One region of the Streptomyces sp. KPB2 genome, then DNA from elsewhere that is predicted to be linked to it. Evidence: riboswitches for the same ligand, from Rfam matches in the RefSeq annotation. Region 1 holds a riboswitch; the other holds the start of a gene.
What was found. A riboswitch is a leader RNA that binds a small molecule or an ion and turns the genes downstream of it on or off. The one in region 1 is predicted to bind cobalamin.
Positions count from the first base shown of each region.

Region 2: another riboswitch for cobalamin. It lies ahead of D1J63_RS28495 (cobalamin biosynthesis protein); the one in region 1 lies ahead of D1J63_RS01685 (ABC transporter substrate-binding protein).

Region 1 covers NZ_CP034353.1:380,136-387,295, forward strand. Annotated here, with positions in the region: gene abc-f (ribosomal protection-like ABC-F family protein) at 1-64, shown strand, start outside; gene D1J63_RS01670 (NAD(P)H-dependent oxidoreductase) at 143-598, shown strand; gene D1J63_RS01675 (ABC transporter ATP-binding protein) at 631-1,404, opposite strand; gene D1J63_RS01680 (iron chelate uptake ABC transporter family permease subunit) at 1,401-2,405, opposite strand; gene D1J63_RS01685 (ABC transporter substrate-binding protein) at 2,462-3,448, opposite strand; cobalamin riboswitch at 3,602-3,788, opposite strand; gene D1J63_RS01690 (fasciclin domain-containing protein) at 3,849-4,508, opposite strand; gene D1J63_RS01695 (M56 family metallopeptidase) at 4,830-5,762, opposite strand; gene D1J63_RS01700 (BlaI/MecI/CopY family transcriptional regulator) at 5,769-6,197, opposite strand; gene D1J63_RS01705 (TerD family protein) at 6,292-6,867, shown strand; gene D1J63_RS01710 (lytic polysaccharide monooxygenase) at 6,951-7,160, opposite strand, start outside.
Region 2 covers NZ_CP034353.1:6,323,969-6,331,128, reverse strand. Annotated here, with positions in the region: gene D1J63_RS28520 (hypothetical protein) at 1-196, opposite strand, end outside; gene D1J63_RS28515 (alpha/beta fold hydrolase) at 387-1,514, opposite strand; gene D1J63_RS28510 (class II aldolase/adducin family protein) at 2,061-2,783, opposite strand; gene pitH (low-affinity phosphate transporter PitH) at 3,009-4,262, shown strand; gene D1J63_RS28500 (hypothetical protein) at 4,297-4,518, shown strand; cobalamin riboswitch at 4,667-4,812, shown strand; gene D1J63_RS28495 (cobalamin biosynthesis protein) at 4,918-5,907, shown strand; gene D1J63_RS28490 (cobyric acid synthase) at 5,904-7,160, shown strand, end outside.

The sequences.
Region 1 (7,160 bases):
CGTCGAGCGCTGGCTGCGGCTGGCCGACGGCGAGCTGACGGAGACGGGGGCACCCGAGGAGTAGGGCGCCGGCGGGGGCGGACCTCGCGGGCGCCATCGTGTCCGTTTGCGGTCGGGGGGTGCCGGGCGGCAGGCTGCCGGTGTGGCCACTTTGCTGATCGTGCATCACACGCCGTCGCCGAACTGTCGGGCGATGCTGGAATCCGTCGTGTCCGGGGCGACCGCGCCCGAGATCGAGGGGGTACGCGTGGTCCGGCGGGCGGCGCTGGCGGCGACCGCCGTCGACGTGCTGGAGGCGGACGGCTTCCTGCTGGGCACCCCGGCCAACCTGGGCTACATGTCGGGTGCGCTCAAGCACTTCTTCGACCAGGTCTACTACCCCTGCCTGGACGAGACGCGCGGCCGTCCCTTCGGGTACTGGGTGCACGGGGGCAGCGACACCACGGGCGCGGTGCGCGGCATCGAGTCGGTCACGACCGGTCTCGGCTGGCAGCGTGCGGCGCCCGCGGTGAGCGTGGCCGGTGAGCCCGGCAAGGCCGACCTGGAGGCCTGCTGGGAGCTGGGGGCCACGCTCGCCGCCGGTCTGATGGACGACTGAGCCCGCGGCGGACGGGAATGGTCGGGCAGGCCCTAGCCCGGCAGTGTGCCTCGGAAGCGCACGTGCGGGCGGCCGGCCGGGCCGGCGGGGGTGATCTCGGCGTCGACGCGGTAGACCTTCGCGACCAGGTCCGCCGTCAGGACCTCCGCCGGTTCGCCGCAGGTCACGACCCGTCCCTCCGAGAGGACGACGAGGTGGTCGCAGTACGTCGCGGCGAGGTTGAGGTCGTGCAGGGCGACCACGCTGGTGACGGGCAGGGCGGCGACGAGGGCCAGCACGTCCAGCTGGTGCTGGATGTCCAGGTGGTTGGTCGGTTCGTCGAGCAGGAGTTCGCGCGGCTGCTGGGCCAGGGCACGGGCGATCTGGACGCGCTGGCGTTCGCCGCCGGAGAGGGTGTGCCAGAGGCGGTCCGCCCGACCCGTCAGACCGGTGCGGTCCAGGGCGTCGGTCACCGCGTCCTCGTCCGCCGCCGACGCCGGTGTCCAGGCGCGGCGGTGCGGGATGCGGCCGAGCCGGACGACGTCCCGGACCGTCAGTTCCACCTGGGTGTCCGTCTGCTGCTCCACCACGGCGACGCGCCGGGCGACGTCCTTGCGGCCCACCCGGTCCAGGGGGCGTCCGTCGAGGGTGACGAGGCCGGAGGTCGGGGAGAGAACGCCGGCGAGCAGCCGCAACAGGGTGGACTTGCCGGAGCCGTTGGGCCCGAGCAGTCCCGTCATGGCGCCGGTGCGCGGGCTCAGGTCGACGCCGTCCAGGATCAGCCGGCCACCGGCGGTGCGGGAGACCCGCTCGGCGTTCAGGGTCACCGTGCCCTCCTGGTGCGGTACAGCACGAGCACGAAGGCCGGCACACCGATCAGCGAGGTCACCACGCCCACCGGGACCTCCTGGGGTTCGAGGACGGTACGGGCCAGGGTGTCGACCCACACCAGGAACACGGCGCCGGCGAGCGCGCAGACCGGCAGCAGCCGGGCGTGTCCGGGGCCGGTGAGTGCCCGCACCGCGTGCGGCAGCACCAGCCCGACGAAGCCGATGGCGCCGGCCGACGCGACCAGGGCGGCGGTGAGCAGGGCGGTGGCGCACAGCAGCACCAGCCGGGTGCGGGCCACGTGGACGCCGAGTGCGGCCGCCGCGTCCTGGCCGAAGGCGAAGGCGTCCAGGGTCCTGGCGTACCCGAGGCACACGGCGAGGACCAGTACCAGGACCGCGGCGGTGGTCCACACGTCGCTCCAGCCCGCGCCGCCGAGCGAGCCGAGCAGCCAGAACAGCACGCCGCGGGTGGTCTCGGCGTCGGCGGCGGTCATGACCACGAAGGAGGTGAGCGCGGAGAACAGCTGCATCGCCGCCACGCCTGCGAGGACCACCCGGTCCGTGGTGCCGCCGAGGCCGTGGCTGAGCAGCATCACCAGCGCGAAGGAACAGACCGCGCCGATGAACGCCCCGCCGGGGACGGACAGCGCGCCGCCGCCCACGCCGAGCACGACGACCAGGACGGCGCCGGTCGAGGCGCCGGAGGAGACGCCGAGGACGAAGGGGTCGGCGAGCGGGTTGCGCAGCAGGGACTGGAGCACGGCCCCGCACACGGCGAGTCCGGCGCCGCACACCGCCGCGAGGAGGGTGCGGGGCAGCCGCAGGTCCCAGACGATGCCGTCGCGGATCGGCGACACGTCCCCGGCGGTGGTGCCGGCGCCGAGGTGGGCGGCGATCACGGACCACACGTCGGCGACGCCGATGTCCGCCGGGCCGATGGTGACGGCGACGGCCACGGAGGCGCACAGGGCGACGATCCCGGCCGCCGCCCACGTCAGAGGGGCACGGCGGGGTGCGCCCGTGCCGGGGACGGAGTCGGCCCGGCTCGCGGACGTCACTTGGCGAGCCCGAACTCGCGCAGTGCCGCCGCCACCTGCTCCACACCCTCGACGGTACGGATGGTGGGGTTCATGGCCTGCCCGCTGAGCAGCACGTAGCGTTTCTCGCGGACGGCGGTCATGTTCCTGGTCACGGGGTCGGACTCCAGGAACTCGATCTTCTTCGCGGCCGTCTCGGCCGTCTGTGACCTGCGGGTGAGGTCGCCGAGGACCAGGACGTCGGGGTCCCGGTCGGCGACGGTCTCCCAGCCGGCCTGCGGCCACTCCTCGTGGGTGTCGTCCATGGCGTTCCTCGCACCGACCGCGCGGGTGATGACGCCGGGGGCGCCGCAACAGCCCGCGAGGTAGGGCGAGGTGGAGTTGGCGAACCAGTACATGAGGGTGACACCGGAGGCGTCGATGCCGGATGTCGCCCTGGCCACCCTGGATTTGAGCTCGGCGACGAGCTGCTCGCCGCGCTGCTCGACGTCGAAGAGGCGTGCCAGGTCGCGGACTTCGCCGTAGACGGTGTCCATGGTCAGGGCCTCGGACCGGACGCCGTCGCCGTCGCCGCTGTTGTCCTTGCCCGCGCAGTCGGACGGGGACAGGTAGGCCGGTACGCCGAGTTCCGCGAACTGTTCGCGGGTGGCCACGCCGCCGGTGCCGAGCGTGGAGGCGAAGGAGGCGGCGACGAAGTCGGGTTCGGCGTCCAGGACCGTCTCGAAGGACGGCATGTCGTCGGCCAGCCGGGGGACGCCGGCGTTCGCCTTCTCCAGGCCCTTCATGACCGGGTCGGTCCAGGTGGCGGTGCCCGCCATGCGGTCGGCGAGGCCGAGCGAGAGCAGGATCTCCGTGGTGCCCTGGTTGAGGGAGACGGCCCGGCGCGGCGGCGCGTCGACCCGGACGTCGTGGCCGCAGTCGTGGACGGTGCGTGGATAACCGGCCGCGTCGGCCCGGGCGATCGGGTCGTCGCCGGCCGCGCCGGAACCGCAGCCGGAGGCCAGCAGGGCGCCGGCCAGGAGCAGTACGGGACCGCGCGGGGCGCGGCGGGAAGGGAGAAGGCGCCGGGGGCCGACGGTGCGTGCTGCGGGCAAGGAAGGATCCTCTGGCGTCGAGGGCTCATGCGCGAAGCCCGTCCGTACGGTGCGGCCCGCGCCGCACGCGGCACGGGTGCCAGCAGGTCTTCGGACTCGGGTTCGACCGGACGGAACGCCTTCCCGGACGGCGTACGCCGCCCAGTGGCCCGTGTCCCGCCCGTCCCCCTCACCGCTGCGCGTCAGTTCCGGATTCGCACCGGATTCCCTGACCCACCAGGTGGGTTCGACTGGCTTGCGCAAGCTACCACAGCGCCACCGCGGCGCCGGGGGGCGGGCCACTGCCCGACCCGCTCCCCGGGGCCGTGGGTCAGCTCTTGGGCATGAGGACGGTGTCGATGATGTACACGTTGGCGTTGGCGGTCTTCACGTTGCCGCAGACGACCTTGGCGGAGTCGTTGACCTTGTAGGCCTCGTCCGAGCCCGAGGTGGTCAGCTTGGACTTCTGCAGCGTCTCGAAGGAGCCGTTCTCCAGGTCCTCGGGCGCGAGCTTCTGGCCGACGACGTGGTAGGTCAGGATGTCGGTGAGCATCTCCTTGTCGTTGAGGACCTTGTCCAGGTCGGCCTTCGGGATCTTGGCGAAGGCGTCGTTGGTGGGCGCGAACACCGTGATGTTCTCGGCGTTGTTGAGGGTGTCGACCAGACCGGCCTTCTTCACCGCGGACACCAGCGTGGACAGGGCCGGGTTGTTCGAGGCGGCCGTGGCGACCGGGTCCTTGGCCATGCCGTCGAACGAACCGGCACCCTCCTTCGGCACCGTGGAGCAGGCCGGACCGAAGGGCTCGTCGGAGTCCGCCGTGCCGCCGGAGGTGTCGGCCGACTGGTCGTCGGTCGCCGCGGGCGCCGAGGAGGCGGCCTGCGCGGAGTCCGAGGAACCGCTGTCGCCGTCGTCGGAACAGGCGGCCAGGGACAGCGGCAGTACGGCGGCCGCGACGACGGCGACTGCGGAGCGGCGGATACGGGCGTTCATGGCGGATCTCCCTGAAAACGGGCAGCACAAAGGCTGCGTTGGCGCGAAGTCGTGGTGCGGAGCTGAAGTCGGGTGCGGAACGGGGGTGGTGTGCGACGGGCCGCCGAGTACGCGGTGCCGTTCACGTGGTGGCCGGCCGACCCGGGTTACGGGGTCAGTCGCCGGTCCGCTGTCGGCGTGGTCTCGGTTCTTCCCTCACACGGGGAATCCGGAGCAGCTCCCGGCCCGGATTGCCCGCTCACCCGATCGAGTGAGGAAAGTTGGCCGACACCTCTGTGACCTGCGGCGTTCCACCATCGCCCGTCAGGGAGTGAGGGGTACTCAGAACGGCGTCGCGGCCCGCAGGATGAGGAACATGGTGACGGCGGCGTTCGCGGACGACATCGCCGAGACGGCGGTTCCGGCGGCCGCGGCCCACGCCGCCAGGCCCACCGACGTGAACACCGGGGGCCAGGTGCGCACGGCGGGAGCGGGCCGCAGCAGGGCGGCCACCCGGCGGGGCACCGGGCCGGGCGCCGCGAGACCGGCGAGGGTGGCGACGGGGGTGCCGCGCGAGACGAGGGCCGCCTTGCCGATCGCGGTCGCCACGGCGCGGCGGTCACCGACCGCCCGGGCGGCCGCCTCGTCCGCCCACCGCTCCGCCGTGTAGGAGACGGCCGTGCGCAGGGGGCGCAGGAACGGGTTGGCCAGCGCGGCGAGCCGGACGGCGAGGAGGTAGCGGTGGTGCCGGGCGGCGAGATGGGCGCGTTCGTGGGCGAACAGCGCGCGCCGCTCCCCCGCTTCGAGGCAGTCGAGCAGCGCCGTGCTCACCACCACGCGGTCCCGCCGTCCGCCGGGCAGCGCGTAGGCGTAGGGCACCTCGTCCGGCAGTACGGCCACCCCGGTGCCGGGCAGCCCGGCCAGCGCGCGGTGGGCGCGGCGGCGCACCCTGCCGTGTCGCCACAGGGTTCGCGCCGAGGCCGCGACCACGGCGCAGAGCGCGGGAATCGCGGCCTTGCCGACGACCTCGTCGTAGGGCACCGCCGCCCGCACCTCGGGGTCCGACCAGGCGTCGGGCAGCGGGTTGCCCGGCAGCTGGGCGGTGCCGACGACCATCACCAGGGCCAGGCACACGGTGCTGCACAGGGCCATCACGGCGGCGACGGCGGTGAGCAGCCTGGTCGCGGTGCGCGGGTGCAGGTGCTGCTCGGCCAGCCTGGCGATCGGCCACGCCGTCAGCGGCAGGACCAGGGGCAGGAAGACGAAGACGCCCATGCGGTGTCAGCCGTCCTCCGCGGCGCGCGCGTGCCCGAGCAGTGCGCGCAGCAGCCGCTCGTCGTCCGGGTCGAGACCCGTGACGAAGCTGGCCAGCACCGCTTCGCGGTCGCTCTCGGCGTCCAGGACCTTGCGCATCTTGCGCGCGGCGAGTCCCGCCTGGTCCGAGGCGGGCGTCCAGGCGAAGGACCGGCCCGCGCGCTCACGGCTGACGGCCCCCTTCTCCAGGAGCCGGGTCAGGATCGTGATCACGGTGGTGTAGGCGAGGTCGCCGCCGAGGCGTTCCTGCACCCAGCCGGCCGTCGCGGGCCCGTCCGCCTCGCGCAGCGCGGACAGCACCAGTGCCTCCAGCTCACCCTGCCCCCGTCGCCGCGGACGCCGGTCATCCCGCACGGCCCGCCTCCTTCCGCCGCCGATCGTCTTCCGGAGCGACATCGTATAGAAGCCCTACTTCTACAGTGTTGTAGATTTACGGCAGGCAGCACCCATGAGGAACACGAACGCAGCGAACGTGACGAAGGAGAACACAGTGGGAGTTTCCCTGGCCAAGGGCGGCAACGTCTCGCTCAGCAAGGAGGCGCCCGGTCTGACCGCCGTACTGGTCGGGCTGGGCTGGGACGTGCGCACCACGACCGGCACCGACTACGACCTCGACGCCTCCGCGCTGCTCCTGGACGCGTCGGGCAAGGTGCTCTCGGACCGGCACTTCGTCTTCTACAACAACCTCACCAGCCCCGACGGCTCGGTCGAGCACACCGGCGACAACCTCACCGGCGAGGGCGAGGGCGACGACGAGGCGGTCAAGGTGAACCTGGCCGGTGTCCCGGCCGAGGTGGACCGGATCGTCTTCCCGGTCTCCATCCACGACGCGGAGAACCGCGGCCAGAGCTTCGGCCAGGTCCGCAACGCCTTCATCCGCGTCGTCAACCAGGCGAACAACCAGGAACTCGCCCGCTACGACCTGTCCGAGGACGCCTCGACCGAGACCGCGATGGTCTTCGGCGAGCTGTACCGGCACGGCGCCGAGTGGAAGTTCCGGGCGGTGGGGCAGGGCTACGCCTCGGGCCTCGCGGGCATCGCCGCCGACTTCGGCGTCAACGTCTGATCCGGCACCCGGCCGGCGGTACGACGGGTGTCCCCGCCGGGCGCGGCGCGCCCGGCGGGGGTGGGGGGACGGGGTGGCCCGGGTCAGCCGAAGTCGACGTCGCTGCACAGGAAGTACGTCTGGTCCATGTGCGAGGCCTGCCAGATCGTGTAGACGACGTGCCGGCCGCTCAACCCCGAGGTGCTCACCGGGATCTCGTAGTTCTGGCTCGGCGCGTAGCTGCCCGTCCGGGCGACCTGCTGGAGGCTGTCCCAGGTCAGGGCCTGGGTGGCGGGGTCGAAGCCCTGCTTGGT
Region 2 (7,160 bases), 5.9 Mb from region 1:
CCCAGCGGGCGACGCGGGCCGCGTCGGCAAGACCGGAGCGTGCCATTCCGGCCAGCTCCGACCGGGCCGGTGTGCCTTCCGGCGGGCGGGGCGCGGGGCGGCGCGGACGCCGCTGATTGATCGCTTGGGGGGCGGCGGCCAGGGGTCGCGGGCGGACGAGTCGAAGCCTGGAGTCGCGCGGGATACGGGACGTCACGGGTGCAGTCTTCCGGTTGACGGTCCGAAAACCCAAACGGAATGCCCCGGCAGCCTCCTGGGACGGCGGACGCGAGGCCCGGGCGCGCTGCCCGGGCACCGGATCAGGCCACTGGTACGGCGTCAACCGGAACGGGAGCGACGCACGTCGGCACAACGGCGGACGGGGGCGTGACGGGGGTGCCGCGGGGTCACACCAGGGGGGTCATGAAGCGGCGGAGGGTCTCCTCGTAGTCCTCGGGGTCGGCGTTCCACATGGCACCGTGCGGGGCGTCGCGGACGGTGTGGAGGGCGACCAGGCGCGAGTGGGTGTCGGCGAGGCGGCGGGAGAGGCGCCAGGGGGCCACCGCGTCGCCGGGGCCGTGGAAGATCAGGGTCGGAACCGCCGGGCGGTACAGGCCCGCCATGCCGGCGTCCCGGTCGGCGTGCAGACCGGCGCGGCCCTGCGCGGCCCGGACGGCGAGCGGCAGGAGCGCGCCGGGGACGCGGCGGGCGGCGGCCAGGGCGCGCAGGGTGGTCTCCCAGCTGAGGACCGGGGAGTCCAGGACGAGACCCGCGATGCGCTCGCGCACGCCGGAGAGCGCGGCGGTGCGCAGGGCCATGGTGGCGCCGGTGGACCAGCCGAGCAGGACGACCTGGCGGGCACCGTGGTCGAGGGCGTAGCGCACGGCCGCGTCCACGTCGCGCCACTCGGTCTCGCCGAAGTGGTGCAGCCCGTCGGGCGAGGGCGGCGCGCCGACGTCGCCGCGGTGGGCGAGGGCGAGGACCGCGACGTTCCTGCGGTGCAGGGGGGCGATCAGGTTCAGGGCGTGTTCGCGGGTGGCGGCCAGGCCGTGCACGGCGATGATCCAGGTCGGGCGGGCCCCGGGCACGAACCAGGCCGGGAGCGGACCGAGTTCCCCCGGCACCTCGACGTCGGTGTAGTCGATGCCGAGGGCCGTGCCCGGGTTCCCGACGTACAGGTTCGGGGTGAACCACGCCCGGTCGCCGGCCTCGAGGGTGCCGTGCGTGACGCCTTCGAGGCGGCGTACGACGGTGTCGGCGCCGTGTTCGGCGGTGCCGAGGACCGGGCCGACGACCGCGTGCGACCCGTCGCCGGCGAGTCCGTACCGGCCGGGGCGCAGCGCGGCCAGATCCCGGGTGAGGGTGATCTGGCCGGCGGCGGTGCCGTGCACGGTGAGCCGGGGCTCGGTGGGCAGGGGCCGGCCGGGGGGCGCCTTGAGCGCGGCGTCGCTGGCGAGCCGGCCGGCGGCGACGCTCGCCGCCCCGGTCGCCAGGGCTGCGGTGACGGCGGCTGCCGTTGCGGTGACAGTGCGCATGGGGCCAGTCTCCTGGGGGAGTCCTCGGGCGGCCAGTGGACGCGTGACAGTGGGTGACGAGGGTGCTCGTGTCCCGTAGCCGGTACCCCCTGAGCCGTCCACCCACGCATCACAGGGCGCGCCCGGGTCACCCGTCGCCACCGAAGGGCGACCCTGCTGCTCCGACGCGACGGCTGGGCGTTCGACTGCGGCACCCTCCGGGCACACTGCGCCCTCTCGCGCCCTGCGCGGCACCTCCCGGCCCGACGCGGCATCCTCCGGGGCCACCACGGCGTCCCCGGACCCGGCGCAGCGCCCTCCGGGCCCGACGCAGCACCTCCGGCCCGCGCGCGGCACCTCCGGGCCCGGCGGGGCACGTCCGGCCCCCGCGCGGCATCTTCCCGCCCGGCGTCTCGGCGCGCTGTGTGATGTCCGCTGTCCGGCCCGATGCGCCCGGCATGCGGCGCGGGTGCCTCGGCGTGTGGACGGATCGGTCCGGTGGCGAGTGGACTCGGGTCGTGCGGCGGGGCTGCCGGGCGGACGGGTGCGCCCGGACCGGCCCCGGTGTCAGCCTCGCTGGCCGTATCCCCGCAGGCGCTCCGCGACCTCCGCCAGTTGGGCCGGTGTCAGCAGGGACGGCGAGTGGCCCGGCACCGAGGAGGCCGTCAGCCACAGGCGGCACATCCACTCGAGCTGGGCGGTGCGGTCGTAGGCCTGGTCGAGCGAGGCGCCGTAGGTGATGGTGCCGTGGTTGCGGAGCAGGCAGCCGGTGCGGCCGGCGAGGGCGTCGAGCATGCCGCGGGCGAGTTCGTCGGTGCCGTAGGCCGCGTACGGGGCGACCCGGACGGGGCCGCCGAGCGCGGCGGTCATGTAGTGCACCGGCGGGAGTTCGGGCACGAGCAGCGAGACCGCCGTGGCGTGCACGGCGTGGGTGTGGACGACGGCCCGGGCGCCGGGGTCGGCGCGGTACACGGCCAGGTGCATGGGCAGTTCGCTGGTGGGGACCAGGGTGCCGAGCACCTGCCGTCCGTCCAGGTCGACGCCGGTCATGTCGTGCGCGGCCAGACGGTCGTACGACACACCCGACGGGGTGACCAGGACCGTGTCGCCGACGCGCACCGAGACGTTCCCGGAGGTGCCCACCACGAGCCCGTCGGCGACCGTCCGCCGGGCCGTCGCGACGAGTTCCGCCCAGGCCGCCTCCCGGGCCGGCTCCGCGGTCGGGTCCCCGGCCGTTTCCCGGGCCGGCTCAGCGGCCCCTTCCGCCCCTCCGGCCCGCGAATACGTCACAGTCACCGTCTCCTCCCGGGCCGTCCGCGGGCCCCTCGCGTGCCGTCGCCGAACGGCCTCCCGGTGATCCTGCCAGGGACGTCTCCGGAGAGCACCGGAGCGGGCACGCAGAGGGAGGCTCGGACACCGCTTCCGGTCACCGTGACGCCCTGCTCAGTTCATCTTCCGTTCACCCTGGTTACCTACGTTCGACGCGCCAACGACCTCGAACGATTGCCTGGGTAAATGGAAAGCTTCTCGCTGATCCTCGCGATTGTGGTGGTAACCGCACTCGCGTTTGATTTCACGAACGGTTTCCACGACACCGCGAACGCGATGGCAACGACCATTTCGACCGGTGCGCTCAAGCCCAAGGTGGCGGTGGCGATGTCCGCCGTCCTCAACCTTGTAGGCGCCTTCCTCTCCGTGGAGGTCGCCAACACGATCTCCAAGGGTCTCGTCGACGAGACCGGCATCCGTCCCGAGGTCATCTTCGCCGCACTGGTCGGCGCGATCCTCTGGAACCTGCTGACCTGGCTGGTCGGACTCCCGTCCAGCTCCTCGCACGCCCTGATGGGCGGCCTGATCGGTGCCGCCGTCGCCTCGGCCGGCATCGGCGCGGTCAACGGCGACGTGCTCGTCACCAAGGTGCTCCTCCCCGCGATCGCCGCCCCGATCGTGGCCGGCCTCGCGGCGTTGCTCGCGACCCGGATGACGTACTCGCTGGGCCGCAAGGCCGACGGCAGGGCCGCCGCGAAGGGCTACCGCGCCGGCCAGATCGCCTCCGCCGGCCTGGTCTCGCTGGCGCACGGCACCAACGACGCCCAGAAGACGATGGGCATCATCACCCTCGCCCTGATCGCCGGCGGCTCGCTCGCCCCCGACTCGGACCCGCCGGTGTGGGTCATCCTGTCCGCGGGCCTGGCCATCGCGCTCGGCACCTACCTGGGCGGCTGGCGCATCATCCGCACCATGGGCAAGGGCCTGACCGACCTCCAGCCGCAGCAGGGCTTCGCCGCCCAGACCAGCGCCGCGACGGTCATCCTGGCCTCCTCCCACCTCGGCTTCTCCCTCTCCACCACGCACTCGGTCTCCGGTGCGGTCATGGGCGCGGGTCTCGGCCGCAAGGGCGGCGTGGTCCGCTGGTCCACGGCCACCCGGATGTTCGTCGCCTGGGGCCTGACGCTGCCCGCCGCGGCCCTGGTCGCCGCGCTCGCCGAGTGGGTCTGCCGCGCCGGCGACTGGGGCACGGCCCTGGTCGCGGTCTTCCTGGTCGCCTCCAGCTTCGCGATCTGGCGGATCTCCCGCCGCGAGGTCGTCGACCACACCAACGTCGTCGACACCGGAGAGCCCGGGGCCGCCGAGCCGGCCGGTGTGGTCACCACGGCGATGGCCGCCGTGTCGCCGCCCCCGGCGGGCACCACCGAGGACCTGACGGCCACCGTCGCGGCCCCGGCCGCCACCCCCGACCCCAAGGCCCCCTCGGCCACCACCGTCTGAGCCCGCGTCCCGGGTACGAAGGAAGCGAACCTCCATGAGCATCGACTGGGCAGCCCTCGGCTCCGTCTTCGGCGTCAGCCTCGTGGTCACGGTGGCCCTGGTGGGCCTGTTCACCCTCGGCATCGTCGGCCTCTCCCGCCAGGAGCGGGCCGTCGCCCAGGGCGGCACCGCGACCCTCGCGGTCGCCGGCGCGTACGCCTGCTTCGCGGCCTGCACGGCGGCGGTGGCGTACGGGATCTATCTGATCGTCGCCTGAGCGTCGCCCGGCCGCGGGCGCACGCTGCGGGGCGGGGCGCGGAACGGACTCGAACCGTTCCGCGCCCCGCCTTTTCGCGTGCCGGCGCACACCGCGCCTGTGTGGGCCTTCGCACACTCCCCCGTCGCAGGTCAACGCCAGGTTGACGGGTGTTCGCGGACCGTGGTGGACTTCCTGGGCCATCTACGGCGGCAGGAGAGGAAGCCCGGTGCGAATCCGGCGCGGTCCCGCCACTGTGACCGGGGAACAGGAACCCCCGGGAGCCAGGAACTCTCACCGCCGGACTCTTCGAACCAGGGCGTGGACACCCTGAGTGAGGACATGACGCGATGCCCGGCTGCCGCCACCGCTCGACGCCCCGTACCAGGTGCCTCCCTGCCCGTGTGACCGGCTGAGCCCATGCGTGCCGGACGCGTCTTCGCGTACGGCGCCACCGCCGGCCTCCTCGGCGACCTCCTCCTCGGCGACCCGCGCCGCGGACACCCGGTCGCCGCGTTCGGCCGTGCCGCGGGCGCCGTGGAACAGGTGCTGTGGCGGGACCACCGGGGCCGGGGCGCCGTGCACACCGCCGTGTGTGCCGGTGGCGCCGCCGCCCTCGGGCTGGCCGCCTCCCGTGCCGTACGCCGCTCCCCCGCCGCCTCCGTCGCCCTGACCGCGGCGGCCACCTGGGCCGTGGTCGGCGGCACCTCGCTGGCCCGCGAGGCGAAGGCCGTCGGCCGTGCCCTGGAGGCCGGGGACGTCGAGGCGGCCCGGGCCCGGCTGCCGCACCTGTGCGGGCGGGACCCGCAGGCGCTGGACGCCGACGGAATCGCCCGGGCCGTCGTGGAGTCCGTCGCCGAGAACACCTCGGACGCGGTCGTGGGCGCCCTCGTGTGGGGTGCCGTCGCCGGAGTGCCGGGGCTGCTCGGCTTCCGCGCCGTCAACACGCTGGACGCGATGGTCGGCCACAAGTCGCCCCGGTACCGCCGCTACGGCTGGGCCTCGGCCCGCCTCGACGACCTCGCGGGCTGGCCGGGCGCCCGCCTGACCGCCGTACTGACCACCGTCGCCGGTGGCGACCCGCGGGGCGCCGTACGGGCCTGGCGCGCGGACGCCGCACGGCACCCGAGCCCCAACGCCGGGCCCGTGGAGGCCTCGTTCGCGGGCGCCCTCGGCGTGCGGCTCGGCGGGACGCTCTCCTACGGCGGGCGCATCGAGCACCGGCCCGTCCTCAACGGGGCGGCGGGCCGCGCCGTACGGGCGTCCGGCACCGGCGACATCGACCGTGCCGTACGCCTGTCCCGGCGCGTGGGCTGGCTGGCGCTGGGCGTGTGCGCGGGCGCGCGGCTGCTCGTGCGACAGGCCGCCTCCTCGAAGAACCGGGGCGTCACGAAGGGACGTACGTCATGAACGGTGGCCTGCTCGTCGCCGGCACCACCTCCGACGCCGGCAAGAGCGTCGTCACCGCCGGGATCTGCCGCTGGCTGGTGCGCCAGGGCGTGAAGGTGGCGCCCTTCAAGGCGCAGAACATGTCGCTCAACTCCTTCGTGACCCGCGAGGGCGCCGAGATCGGACGGGCCCAGGCGATGCAGGCCCAGGCCTGCCGGGTGGAGCCGACCGCGCACATGAACCCCGTGCTGCTCAAGCCCGGCGGGGAGCGCAGCAGCCAGGTCGTGCTGCTGGGCAGGCCCGTCGGCGAGATGAGCGCCCGCGGCTACCACGGTGGACGTCAGGAGCGGCTGCTCGGCACGGTGCTCGACTCGCTCGCCGAACTCCGCGCCTCCCACGACGCGGTGATCTGCGAGGGCGCGGGCAGCCCGGCCGAGATCAACCTGCGCCGCACCGACATCGTCAACATGGGGATCGCGCGGGGCGCCGGCCTCCCCGTCCTGGTCGTCGGCGACATCGACCGCGGCGGCGTCTTCGCCTCCTTCTTCGGCACGGTGGCGCTGCTGGCGCCCGAGGACCAGGCGCTGGTCGCCGGGTTCCTCGTGAACAAGTTCCGGGGCGACGTGTCGCTCCTGGAGCCCGGGCTGGAGATGCTGCACGGCCTCACCGGGCGGCGGACGTACGGCGTGCTGCCGTTCCGGCACGGGCTCGGCATCGACGAGGAGGACGGCCTGCGCGTCTCGCTGCGCGGCACGGTGCGGGAGTCGGCCGTCGCGCCGCCGGTCGGCGAGGACGTGCTGCGGATCGCCGTCTGCGCGGTCCCGCTGATGTCCAACTTCACGGACGTGGACGCGCTGGCCGCCGAACCGGGCGTGGTCGTGCGGTTCGTGGACCGGCCGGAGGAGCTGGCCGACGCCGACCTGGTGATCGTGCCGGGGACGCGCGGGACGGTGCGGGCACTTCAGTGGCTGCGGGAGCGGGGGCTCGCGGACGCGATCGCCCGGAGGGCCGCCGAGCAGCGGCCCGTGCTCGGGATCTGCGGCGGCTTCCAGCTCCTCGGCGAGCACATCGAGGACGACGTCGAGTCCCGCGCCGGGCACGTGGACGGGCTGGGGCTGCTGCCCGTCCGGGTGCGGTTCGACCGCGAGAAGACCCTCACCCGGCCGGTGGGCGAGGCCCTCGGCGAGCGCGTCGAGGGGTACGAGATCCACCACGGGGTCGCCGAAGTCGTAGCAGGTGAACCCTTCCTGGACGGCTGCCGGGTCGGCCAGACC